Undibacterium parvum: one gene and its partner. The protein of the gene in region 1 interacts with the protein of each later gene in a pairwise test. Links are inferred from orthologs where the notes say so. Each region holds a gene or a part of one and is shown on either strand. Other genes may lie near its edges. The genes, in order: ruvA and ruvC.

The links.
Region 2: the proteins of ruvA (region 1) and ruvC interact in binary tests that used the Escherichia coli proteins (3 or more experiments, as listed by UniProt). The link is inferred for Undibacterium parvum from one-to-one orthologs.

The regions. Positions count from the first base shown.
Region 1 is NZ_CP034464.1:1,110,552-1,116,702, forward strand. What follows is about bases 995-3,789. They hold ruvA (Holliday junction branch migration protein RuvA), read left to right. Parts: upstream 995-1,998; coding sequence 1,999-2,580; downstream 2,581-3,789. Other genes in these bases: EJN92_RS04685 (TonB family protein), read right to left, coding at 995-1,787; ruvB (Holliday junction branch migration DNA helicase RuvB), read left to right, coding at 2,590-3,666. In the rest of the region: more of EJN92_RS04685, read right to left, coding at 1-994; EJN92_RS04700 (YaiI/YqxD family protein), read left to right, coding at 3,807-4,259; EJN92_RS04705 (2-keto-4-pentenoate hydratase), read left to right, coding at 4,370-5,176; EJN92_RS04710 (porin), read right to left, coding at 5,305-6,151. UniProt on the Escherichia coli protein: The RuvA-RuvB-RuvC complex processes Holliday junction (HJ) DNA during genetic recombination and DNA repair.
Region 2 is NZ_CP034464.1:3,022,215-3,028,398, reverse strand. Bases 2,186-5,013 are described here. They hold ruvC (crossover junction endodeoxyribonuclease RuvC), read left to right. Parts: upstream 2,186-3,242; coding sequence 3,243-3,785; downstream 3,786-5,013. Other genes in these bases: EJN92_RS13210 (cupin domain-containing protein), read right to left, coding at 4,645-5,013; EJN92_RS13215 (carboxymuconolactone decarboxylase family protein), read left to right, coding at 3,988-4,536; purH (bifunctional phosphoribosylaminoimidazolecarboxamide formyltransferase/IMP cyclohydrolase), read left to right, coding at 2,186-3,095. In the rest of the region: tRNA dihydrouridine synthase DusB, read left to right, coding at 111-1,121; EJN92_RS13230 (Fis family transcriptional regulator), read left to right, coding at 1,263-1,496; more of purH, read left to right, coding at 1,530-2,185; more of EJN92_RS13210, read right to left, coding at 5,014-5,814.

The DNA of each region.
Region 1 (6,151 bases):
TAGGGAGCATTCACCCGCACGATACGTTTGACCGCCTCATCTAAATCGGCCCGCCCACTGGAGCGAATAATAGTCACATCCTCGACGCTGCCATCGCTGCGTAGCGCGACCACCACCACAGGGTCGCCACGGGCTTTATCTTTCGCAGTTTGCGAATAGTTTAAATTGCCATTGCGCTCGACTTTTTGACGCCATCCATCTACGTACATGCGCAAGGGAATTTCTCTTTCTATACTGCCAAAAAGGCTGCGTCGCCGATCATCTTGCTGGCTGCGCGGCACGGGTGGCGTACCACGCAATACGTCCATACCGCGCAATTGCTCTCTGGCGCGACTGGCCAGCTCACTACTAAAGATATCCTTAGCGCGCGCCACACCGTCAAGCTTTCCTGGTCCACCGAATGCATCATCATTGGCCTTAGCTTGACTTGCTGCCTTGCCCGCTGCGGCAACTGCAGCATCATTGAGTGCGCGCTCACGCCCCCTTTGCTCAACTAGTTTTTGCTCTGCTAGTTTTTGTTCTGCTAGTTTTTGCTCTGCTAGTTTTTGTTCTGCTAGTTTTTGCTCTGCTAGTTTTTGCTCTGCTAGTTTTTGCTCTGCTAGTTTTTGCTCTGCTAGTTTTTGTTCTGCCTGCTTTTGCGTTTTCAATTCTTGTTGTTGCTGCCGCAATTGTGCTTGCTGGATTTGTTGCTGGATTTGTTGCTGCTTTAATTGCTCTTCCAAAGCTTTTTTAGCTTCTAGATCGAGCGTCAATTGATGCTCTTTTGCCTGCGCCTCCTGATGTTTGCGCTGCATTAATTGTTCCTGTTTCTGAGCTGCGAGTGCAGCGGCGTTTTGAGCGTTTTTCTGGGCGACTTTTTCTGCATTTTCCTGTGCCAATTGACGCGCATCATCTTCCTGCTTTTTCGCTATTTTTTTCTTTTGCAAAGACTGCTCCGCGACTACCGCCTCTTGCTGCTGCTTTAAGGCTTCGGCTTTTTGCTCTGCTTTTTGTTGCGCTTTTTGTTGCATTAATTGCGCGCTCTTCAGCGCCAACTGCTGCGCCTGTGCATCACGCAGAGCTTGCGCTTCTGCGTCGATCAAGGCTTGCTTTAGATTTGCTTCTTTTTCTCTGTTGAGCGCTAATTCGGCCAGTTGCGCCTGGGCTGCTTGCGCCTCTAATTCAGCATTTTTTTCTTCTACCAGTGCCAAGATCGCCTCTTCTTTTTGTTTGGCGATCTTGCTGTCACTTGCTTTATGTTCTGGCTCTTCTGGGCTAGCCGCCGGCACGACAAAACTATCCTCAGTTTTTTGATCTTGAGCGATAACTCGCACGGGGGTCTCGACCGCGTCCCGCGCCGCCGCTGGTGTAGGCAGCACAGGTAAAGGCAGCACAGGTAAAGCCAGCGCACTAATCTGCTCGACCGTCTTATTTTTTTTCTGTTTTTTCGGTTTTTGCACAGCCTTGCTCACCGCAGGGGCAGGCACAACAGGAAGCGGCATTGCCATCAACTGCATTCCAGAAATTTGCTCAGGTTTAGGCGCTGCCAATATGGGGGGCGCCGCGGCAACCGCCTCCTCAGGCTGAGGCGCTGGCAAAGCCAGCTGTATTGGTAGATCTGGCGGCGGCAAGTCTAGACGGCGCTCGCTCCAGGGAGTTGCCAGTCCCGGCAAACCTAAACCTGGAATACCAAACTGCAAAGACAAGAGCAGCGCATGACAAAGTAGCGACAACAACACGCCTATGAACAGGCGCCTATTCGCAATATCCTTAGTGACAGCCGGGGTCGATCCTGTAGTAAAACGCATGCAAGTAATGGTAAGCAATGAGAGTTTGTCCGCGCGCATTATCGCATGTGAACCTCAGTTTTCACTAAGTTAGCCTAGCGTGCTCCTCTCAGCCTACTTATCGGCCTGACTTATCGGCAGAATATGCAAGCGCTGAGCGCCTGCACTACTCGTCAAGCGTGTCAGAATCGGTTACTATCACTGCTTATTCATACAGTATGAGAGCAGACTCATGATAGGTCGCATCGCAGGCATCCTCATTGAAAAAAATCCCCCGCAATTATTGGTTGATTGCCAGGGCGTGGGCTATGAAATCGATGTCCCCATGAGTACGTTTTACAATCTGCCAGCATTAGGTGAAAAAGTCATACTACTCACCCATCTGGCGATACGCGAAGACGCGCATGTTTTGTTTGGTTTTGGCAGCTCAGAAGAGCGCGCCACCTTTCGCCAGTTAATCAAAATTAGCGGCGTCGGTTCGCGTACTGCGCTGGCGATTTTATCTGGCATGTCGGTGGCCGATCTGGCGCAAGCGATTACCTTGCAGGAAGCCGGACGCCTGACCCGCGTGCCAGGCATAGGTAAAAAAACGGCCGAGCGCTTGCTACTCGAGTTAAAAGGTAAATTGGGTGCAGACCTGGGTGCTGCTAGCGCAGCGATTGCCGCTGGCGACCATAGTTCGGATATCCTCAATGCCTTGCTGGCACTCGGCTATTCCGACAAAGAAGCCTTGCTGGCAATGAAGTCGGTGCCGGCTGGTTCTGGCGTCTCGGATGGCATCAAGCTGGCACTTAAATCGCTGTCTAAAGCGTAAACCATAGCCATGAGCATACAAACCGATAATTTTTCTTCCGCAGTCAGCGAAACCCGTATCATTTCAGCCACGCCCTCGTCACCGCAAGAAGAGGCGATAGAACGCGCCTTGCGCCCTAAGCAGCTCGATGAATACGTAGGACAGGAAAAAATTCGTGGCCAGCTAGAGATTTTTATCAGTGCCGCCAAGAAGCGTAGCGAAGCACTCGATCACACCTTATTGTTCGGCCCGCCTGGTTTGGGTAAAACCACGCTGGCTCACATCATCGCCCGTGAAATGGGTGTTAATCTGCGCCAGACCTCGGGGCCGGTACTAGAGCGCGCCGGCGACCTGGCAGCGCTACTGACCAATCTGGAAGCGAATGACGTCTTGTTCATCGATGAGATTCATAGGCTATCACCGGTAGTCGAAGAGATTTTATATCCTGCGCTGGAAGACTATCAGATCGACATCATGATAGGTGAAGGTCCCGCAGCGCGCTCGGTCAAACTCGATCTGCAGCCCTTCACACTGGTGGGGGCCACCACCCGCGCCGGTATGTTGACCAATCCTTTGCGCGATCGTTTTGGCATCGTTGCCAGATTAGAGTTTTATACGGCGGACGAGCTTACCAAGATCGTCACGCGCTCAGCCGCCTTGCTAGGCGTGCCGATACAGCCGGACGGCGCACGTGAAATCGCCAAACGCGCGCGCGGCACGCCGCGTATCGCGAATCGCCTGTTGCGCCGGGTGCGCGATTACGCCGAGGTTAAGGGCAATGGCGAAATTAGCAAAGAGGCCGCCGATGCGGCCCTGATCATGCTGGACGTCGATGCGGTAGGTTTTGATCTGATGGATAGAAAACTGCTGGAAGCGATCTTGTTTAAATTTGGCGGTGGCCCGGTCGGTTTAGATAATGTGGCAGCCGCCATCGGTGAAGAGCGCGACACCATAGAAGATGTGCTGGAACCCTATCTGATACAACAGGGCTATTTGCAACGCACACCACGCGGTCGCATCGCCACCCCTAGCGCCTACGCCCACTTCGGCATTACGGCACCCAGAACCGGGCCGAATGGTGAGTTGTGGAATACGCTGGATTTGTAAGTCAATCTCACTAACATCTACTCCACCTTAATATACTCCACCTGAGTATATTTTTAGAGCCAGCTATTCATATGCGCAAGATGGCTATTTCTTTATAATTTTAGGGGGAGTATTCCTAAAGCCGGATCAGAAAGTCTACTATGCAAATCTGGGTCGATGCCGATGCCTGCCCCAATGTCATCAAACAAATTTTGTTTCAGGCTGCCGAACGCCTGCAAATTAGCACCACCTTAGTTGCCAATCAATTTCTGACTACCCCGCCTTCACGCGTGATTAAGGCGCTGCAAGTGCCCGCTGGTTTTGATGTCGCCGACAATGAAATCGTCAGACTGATGCAGGCCGGTGACCTGGTGATTACCGGTGATATTCCGCTAGCCTCCGATGTTTTAACTAAGGGCGGTTATGCACTCAATCCGCGCGGCTCATTCTATACCGCAGAGAATATTCGCGAGTTCCTGAGCATGCGTCAGTTCATGGAAGAATTGCGCAGCGGCGGCGTCGAGACCGGCGGGCCAGCGGCCTTCTCCAACGCGGATAGGCAAGCCTTCGCCAATCAGCTTGATCGGTTTCTGACGAAACATGGCGGCAGCTAGTGTCACCCCCTCCACTTAGCCCGACTCTCTTGAAGGTTTACTTGCAGATTTAGCTAGACTGAATCAAAATTAGTCTACCCACTCAACAGTGCAAAAGTTTGCACAAACCCATGAATGCTCGTGATTACGCTCTTGAAATTCTTCAGGCACGCGCCTCTGGGCAAACTTTGCCTGCCGTTTCCAGCCGTACGGAACTCAAGCTAGAGCAGGCCTATGAGATTGCCAAAAACATAGACGAGATCCGCAAGGGCCTAGGCGAACGCCCTATTGGACGTAGTCTGTCTGTGAGCTGGAATACCCCGCATGGCGAGGACGCGCTAGCAAGGCTAAGCTGGACTACGCTGTTTGATGCCACAGTTCGCCACCTGCCCTCGAATGTCTGCCTACAAAGTCTGGAGGGCGCGATGCGCCCCAAGATCAGCGCTGTCGTGATATTTAAGCTTGCCACCACACCAGCCGCCGAGGCCAGTCTGGAACAACTCGTCAGCAGCATAGAGTGGATGGCACATGGGATAGAAATCCTGGTCACGCCTTACCCGGACGAGGCTTTTTCAGATGCTGATGCAATTGCCGCTCTAGGCCTGCATGGCACGCTATTAATCGGACCAGCCCAGCCACTCAGCCTGGCCTCACGCGCACAGTTGGGGCAATTACTGGCAAACGCCAGTGTCTCGCTCTCTTGCGACGGCAGCCTAATCGCCGCGGGATATGGCAGCAAGGTATTAGACAGCCCTGTGCATGCACTTAGATATATTCACCAACAACTCAAACTACAAAGCCAATTTCCCCCATTGCAAGCGGGCGAGATCATCAGCACTGGCAGTTGGACCGCCCCCATTACTGTACAAACCGGGCAAACCTGGTCTAGCGCATTTTCCGGCCTAGACCTAGCCGGTATCTCAGTTTCCTTCGTCTGAAAAACCAAAGGAACTAATCAGATTCTCAGATAATCCTAGCGGCAATCTGAAACAGCTCCGACCAATAAAAAAGCACCCTAAGGGTGCTTTTTTATTTCAACACTAAGCAGGCCTAAGCCCGCCCAGAATTAGAACATGTGACGGATACCAACGTTGAACATTTTGATAGTCGCACCATCTGGTCTGGCTTTGCCACCAGCGTCACCCATACTCACATCAGTGTTGTTGCGATTGTAAGAAAATGAAGTATAGACGTTAGTACGCTTAGACAAAGAGTGCGTGTAACCAATCGCTGTTTGATTAGCGTCAGCATCTGCCAATGTTTGTGGCGCTGGGCCAACCGGCTTTGGATTAGTTAAAAGAGTACGATTTTTGTTCTTGGATGTGATGTAGTTAAATATAAAACTACCGGCGGCGCTAACAGGAACGGTAGCACCGATAGAGTAAACATCGCGCTTCAAAGCATCAGAAGGAGTGCCGTCATTTTTCAAATATGAATACGCACCAGCCAATTTAACTACTGAGAAATCATAAGTAGCGGCAAACAATGAGGTCTTTGTCGTGTATGGAACATTAGTACCTTTTTCTGATTCGCTATACACACCAGTTACGAACAATGGACCAGCCGTATAAGCAGCACTCATACTCATGTAACGAGAAGATTTATTGTCGCCCGCTTTTTCTTCACCCAGACCGTACATCAGATTTGCCGTAAAACCACCCAAATCATTAGTTGAATAGGTAACGCTATTGTTTTTACGTGGACCTACAACATTTGGTTCAAAGAAAGCGGCAGCACCAAAACTACTAGTACTTTCGCCAGCTGCTCCGCTAGTCAAGCCTGTTCCAAAAGGATCAAAGCTATCAACAGCGATAAACATAGGTGTATATTGGCGACCAAAGTTCACCGCACCGAAATCACCGGACAAACCAACATAGGCTTGGCGACCAAAAGTATTGCCTTGAGACGCGCCA
Region 2 (6,184 bases), 1.9 Mb from region 1 along the record:
GAAGCCCAAATAGAAAAAAATATTCTTTAAATTTCGCTCTATTTTGCTAAATTATTAGGCAGCATTTCAGGTAGAATAGCGCTTCCCCAAGATTAACTCCCAATTCCATCGTGCACATCGGCCCTTATCAGCTGCGGAATAATATTTTTGTCGCGCCCATGGCTGGCGTGACCGATAGACCTTTCCGTCAATTATGTAAAGAGTTGGGCGCAGGCTATGCAGTGTCAGAAATGGCGGCGTCTAACCCCAAACTCTGGGACACAGAAAAATCTTCACGCCGCACCAATCACGAAGGTGAGATGGAGCCTAAGGCGGTACAAATTGCCGGCGCCGATCCGCAGATGCTGGCTGACTGCGCCAGGCACAATGTAGAGCGCGGCGCGCAAATCATCGACATCAATATGGGTTGCCCGGTTAAAAAAGTCTGCAATGCCTGGTGTGGCTCGGCTTTATTGCAAGATGAAAAACTGGTAGCGCAGATATTAGATGCTGTCGTCCAAGCGGTTGATGTACCGGTCACCTTAAAATTTCGCACTGGCTGGGATCGCGCCAACAAAAATGCACTGGCCATCGCCCGCATCGCCGAATCCGCTGGCATCGCCATGCTCACCTTACACGGCCGCACGCGCGCCGATGGCTACAAAGGTGATGCCGAATACGAGACCATCGCTGCGGTCAAATCGCGAGTGACTATTCCGGTGGTGGCAAATGGCGACATCACCACGCCAGAAAAAGCCAAATATGTTTTACAAGTGACGGGTGCCGACGCCATCATGGTTGGCCGCGCGGCCCAGGGTAGACCTTGGATCTTTAGAGAAATAGAGCACTTCCTCCAAACCGGCACACATCTGCCGCCACCACTTGTATCCGAGGTGAGCCGTCTGATGGATGCACACTTGCGCGAACACTATGCGTTTTACGGTGAATTCATGGGCGTACGTACCGCCCGTAAGCATATCGGTTGGTATGTGCAGGATCTGGTGGGCGGCGAAGCATTCCGGCAAGAGATGAATTTACTCACCTCTTGCGATGAACAATTAAACGCAGTAAAAATGTTTTTTGATAGTCGTGCCGGTGAGCGGTTACAATACCGCCCCGCTGAAGAAAAGTTAGCAGCCTAAGTAATTGTAAGCCAGCAGTAACTTAAGACCTGTAAGGTATTGGCTAAAAATTAATACGCTTACCAAGTCGTCAGAGAATAATAACAAACAACGTGAGCCTCAAGAAATTGCAGCCCACTAGCATGAATAGAAGAAAACAGCATGAGCAAAGATAGCATACAAGAAGCCGTCCACAAAAATCTGGACAAATATTTCCGCGATCTAGGCGAGCAACCAGCCTCGAACATCTACGACATGGTGGTGTTAGCGGTCGAAAAACCGATGTTGGAAATGGTCATGACGCGGGCGGAAAGCAATCAGTCACAGGCTGCCGATATGCTGGGCATCAACCGCAATACCTTGCGCAAGAAGCTGCAGCAGCACGGCTTACTCTAATTTCATCCTTCCTTATTGTCACGATTGCCCACCATGATCAAACAAGCCCTCATCTCTGTTTCCGATAAAACCGGCATCCTTGAATTCGCCCGCGAACTCTCCGCGCGCGGCGTTAAATTGCTGTCCACCGGCGGTACCGCCAAGCTTCTGGCCGACAACGGTCTGGCGGTGACTGAAGTGGCCGATTACACCGGTTTTCCTGAAATGTTAGATGGGCGCGTGAAAACTTTGCACCCTAAAGTTCATGGCGGCATTTTGGCGCGTCGCGATTTTCCTGAGCACATGGCCGCGCTTGAGCAGCACAATATCCCGACCATAGACATGGTGGTCGTCAATCTCTATCCTTTCCAGCAAACCGTTGCCAAGGCTGAGTGCTCGCTAGAAGACGCGATCGAAAACATCGACATCGGGGGCCCGACCATGTTGCGCTCTTCTGCAAAAAATCACAAAGACGTTGTAGTGATCGTTGACCCTAGCGACTACCAGGTTGTACTCGATGAAATGAGCGCAAACCAAAATGAAGTTAGCTACAACACCAAATTTACGCTGGCTAAAAAAGTGTTCGCGCACACCGCACAATACGATGGCGCCATCACCAATTACCTCACTAGTTTAGGTGAAGACAAAGCGCACACAACGCGCAGCAATTTCCCGCAGACGCTGAACCTGCACTTTGAAAAAGTCCAGGAAATGCGTTACGGCGAGAACCCGCACCAGGCTGCTTCTTTCTACCGCGATCTGAATGCCTTCGATGGCGCCTTAGCCAATTACACGCAGTTGCAAGGTAAAGAACTGTCGTATAACAATATCGCCGATGCCGATGCCGCATGGGAATGCGTCAAATCATTTGAAGCCTCTGCCTGCGTGATCGTCAAGCATGCCAATCCTTGCGGCGTAGCGGTTGGTGAAACACCATTTGAGACCTACAGCAAAGCACTGCAAACGGATCCGACTTCTGCCTTCGGCGGCATCATCGCGTTTAACCGCGAACTCGACGGCAAAGCGGCAGAAGCGGTCGCTAAGCAATTCGTCGAAGTCTTGATCGCACCTTCGTTCACTGCAGAAGCCTTGCAGATTTTCGCTGCTAAGCAAAACGTACGCGTACTGCAAATTTCGCTGGGCAGTGCCGTCAACAACTACGACTTCAAACGCGTAGGTGGCGGTTTACTGGTGCAAGCACCAGATGCTAAAAATGTCTTGCAAGCAGATTTGCGCGTAGTCTCAAAACTGCAGCCGACACCACAACAAATGGCCGACATGATGTTCGCCTGGCGCGTGGCTAAATACGTCAAGTCGAATGCCATCGTATTCTGCGCCAACGGTATGACCTTGGGCGTGGGCGCAGGCCAGATGAGCCGTATCGATTCAGCGCGTATCGCTTCTATCAAAGCGCAAAACGCTGGTTTGAGCCTGAGCGGCTCTGCCGTTGCTTCAGATGCCTTCTTCCCGTTCCGTGATGGACTGGACGTCGTAGTCGATGCCGGCGCAACTTGCGTAATCCATCCGGGCGGCTCCATGCGCGACCAGGAAGTGATCGATGCCGCTGACGAACGTGGCGTCGTCATGATCTACACTGGCATACGTCATTTCAGACATTAATAGCATTTGCGACGAAATAGCTGGTGAGCGTCTCTGAAAATCGTAGCGAGCGACTCAAGCTCGGACTAAGAAGCGCAACCGTACTTCGGTACGGTGAGCATCGCAGGTTCGAGATTGTGTCGCGCAGTAGATTTTAGAGACGATCAAATGAAAATTCTCGGCATCGACCCTGGCCTGCGCACTACCGGTTTTGGCGTCATCCATAAGCAAGGCAGTAAGCTCAGTTATATTGCCTCGGGCACTATCAAGACCGCTGACGGCACCCTGCCGGAGCGCCTCAAGACCATACTCTCGGGTGTATCGGAAATCATCCGCACCTACCAGCCCGATTGCGCCGCCATAGAAAAAGTCTTCGTCAACGTCAATCCACAATCGACGCTATTGCTGGGTCAAGCCCGTGGTGCGGCGATTTGTGCGCTGGTCAGTTTTGATCTGGCAGTGGCGGAATACACCGCGCTGCAAGTTAAACAAGGCGTGGTCGGTCACGGCAAGGCCAAGAAAGAACAAGTGCAGGACATGGTGCAGCGCCTGCTGATGCTGTCCGGCTTACCCGGCAGCGATGCCGCCGATGCCCTCGGTGTGGCGATTTGCCATGCGCATAGCGGCGACACTTTAGCGATGTTGGGTGCGCTAGCGCCTGAGCTGGCAAAAAAAGGCTTACGCGTAAAAGCTGGTCGCCTGATCGGCTAATTCCCCCCTCGCAAAATTCAGATCATCCGCATCTATTTACACGCAACCTGGACAGACTATTTCACTTAAAGAAACAATCAATTGTAATTTACAGATATTCTTAATTTCCTTGATAGCGCACATACTCTCTTCACTTGCTCAACACTGCTGAGTAAGAAAACGAACTGAAGCTCATTTAGCCAGCCAACTCAAGGAAATCATCATGACCCGTATGTCTGTCCCAACTATAGAACTGTCCCCTGCCGCCTCTTTGCCCCTGCTCGATGCAGTAAAAAAACAACTAGGCGTGGTGCCTAATTTGATGAGATTGGTAGGCAATAGCCCTGCCGCACTGGAAGGCTATCTGAGCCTGAGCGGTGCGCTGGGCAAAGGGAGTATCGGTGCAAAAACCGGCGAGCGTATCGCCTTAGCGATCGCCGAAATTAATCGTTGCGACTACTGCCTGTCGGCACACACCTACCTGGCAAGCAATGTCGCCAAACTCGATGCAGCAGAAATCAGCGCTAATCGTCATGGCCAGTCTGGTGATGCCAAAGCCGATGCCGCAGTACGTTTCGCCGCCAGTGTTGCCGTCGAACGCGGCCATGTTTCCGATACCGCGGTCGCGGCCGTCAAAGCAGCAGGCTTTACCGATGCGGAAGTGATAGAAATCGTCTTACACGTGGCGCTCAACACCTTGACCAATTATGTCAATTCTGTGGCGCATACTGAAATTGATTTCCCTGTCGTGAATGCCTATTCACAAGCCTAAACGCAGGCCTGAACGCAGGACTAAACACACGCTAGAAAACGACAAAGCCACTCGTCAGCCTCACTGACGAGTGGCTTTTAGCTTAAGCACGACGGACTATGCGCTAAGCTATTCGGCAAAATACCAATAACCGGCATTCACCCAGCGCGTCAATGCGCTGAGCAGCGCACTTGACTCAGCTGCTATCAATGCGTTCTGTGGAAGCAAGTCCTTCAAGCTCGCATAACTCAAACTTTCCTGGTCACACAGCGCGCACACGGCGTCCCTCGCGGAGGCACCAAATTCATAGCGTTCGCCGTCGATATAACAGACCCCGGCCGCCACCGTCTGATCCAGGTAAAAACAGCGTAGACCGCCGATGCGCTGCATAGGCTGCAGCATCAACTGCTCGAGTAATTCAGTTTCGTCGTAGGGGTTTTCCAGGACTTGCAGATCGAGCTGACATTTGGTCTTGGATAAAAAACTACCGGAAAAATCGGCCAGCAGATTATCGTCGTCCAATAGCGCCTGCATCTGCGCCTTAATCATGGAAAAATCGCTGACATTAATTTGCCCCTGATGCTGGTGAACAGGGCGCTGAGGGTCGCTAATCAGCGCATTGCCCAATTCATTGTCGATCAGATAGTCGGCCAGACCGCTGAGCATGTCGCGTGCCGATTTGCTTCTAAATCCGACCGAAAAGCTCATCGATTCTTCCAGCGATACACCATCATGCGGAAAACCTGGCGGGATATACAAAATATCGCCGGGTAACAGTTCGACATCGATGATGGGTTCAAAAGGATCGGTATGCAACAGAGCTGCGTGCGCGGCAAACTGGCGGTGCTCGCCACGATCGCCAACCCGCCACTGACGGCGGCCTGAGCCCTGACAGATAAACACATCATAGAGATCGATATGCGGGCCGACGCCACCGCCCGGCGTCGAATAACTGATCATCACATCATCGAGTCGCCACTTAGGGATAAAAGAAAATGGCTGTATCAGTTGCGCCACTTCCGGCGACCAATGATTGACCGCCTGCACGATCAAGGTCCAGTCGCGATCGCCCAGATGCTCATAAGATTCAAACGGTCCGAATTGTGCCTGCCATTGACCTTCTTTTCGGTAGACCAGACGCGACTCGATATTCTCTTCGCAGGCCAGTCCTGCCAACTCATCGGGGCTAATCAGATTCTCGAAATCGGCGAAACCTCCACGTAGCACCACCGGCTTTTGCTGCCAGTAGTGCGCCAGAAAATGGTCTAAAGAAAAATCAGCGAGATGAAGGCTTAACATTGTGAGTAGTCTCAAATAAAAATAGGGATCACCAGCTTTTATCATTATTTTGCTCACGCCCCCTTCATCCAGATCAAGGAAAATGCAATTGAGCGCTTGCTAGTGCAGGTTTGACGAGCATGAATATCTGTATAGGCTGCGCACCATTTTTTGACAGTTCAAAAAACTTGCTCTTTACACGTGCGCGCGCTGCACATTTTGCACAATAAAATCTCTGAAAAGCTCAGATTTGCACCAAGTTGACGCGCGGAAACTATTATTAATTTTCCTTATAACGCTTATATAAAAAAAGATCTTTTTGCCGACTATTTAGCACGGTATATTTGCCGAAATTCAGCGCATCTCTCATAGGGAAAACTGAAAAAAATTA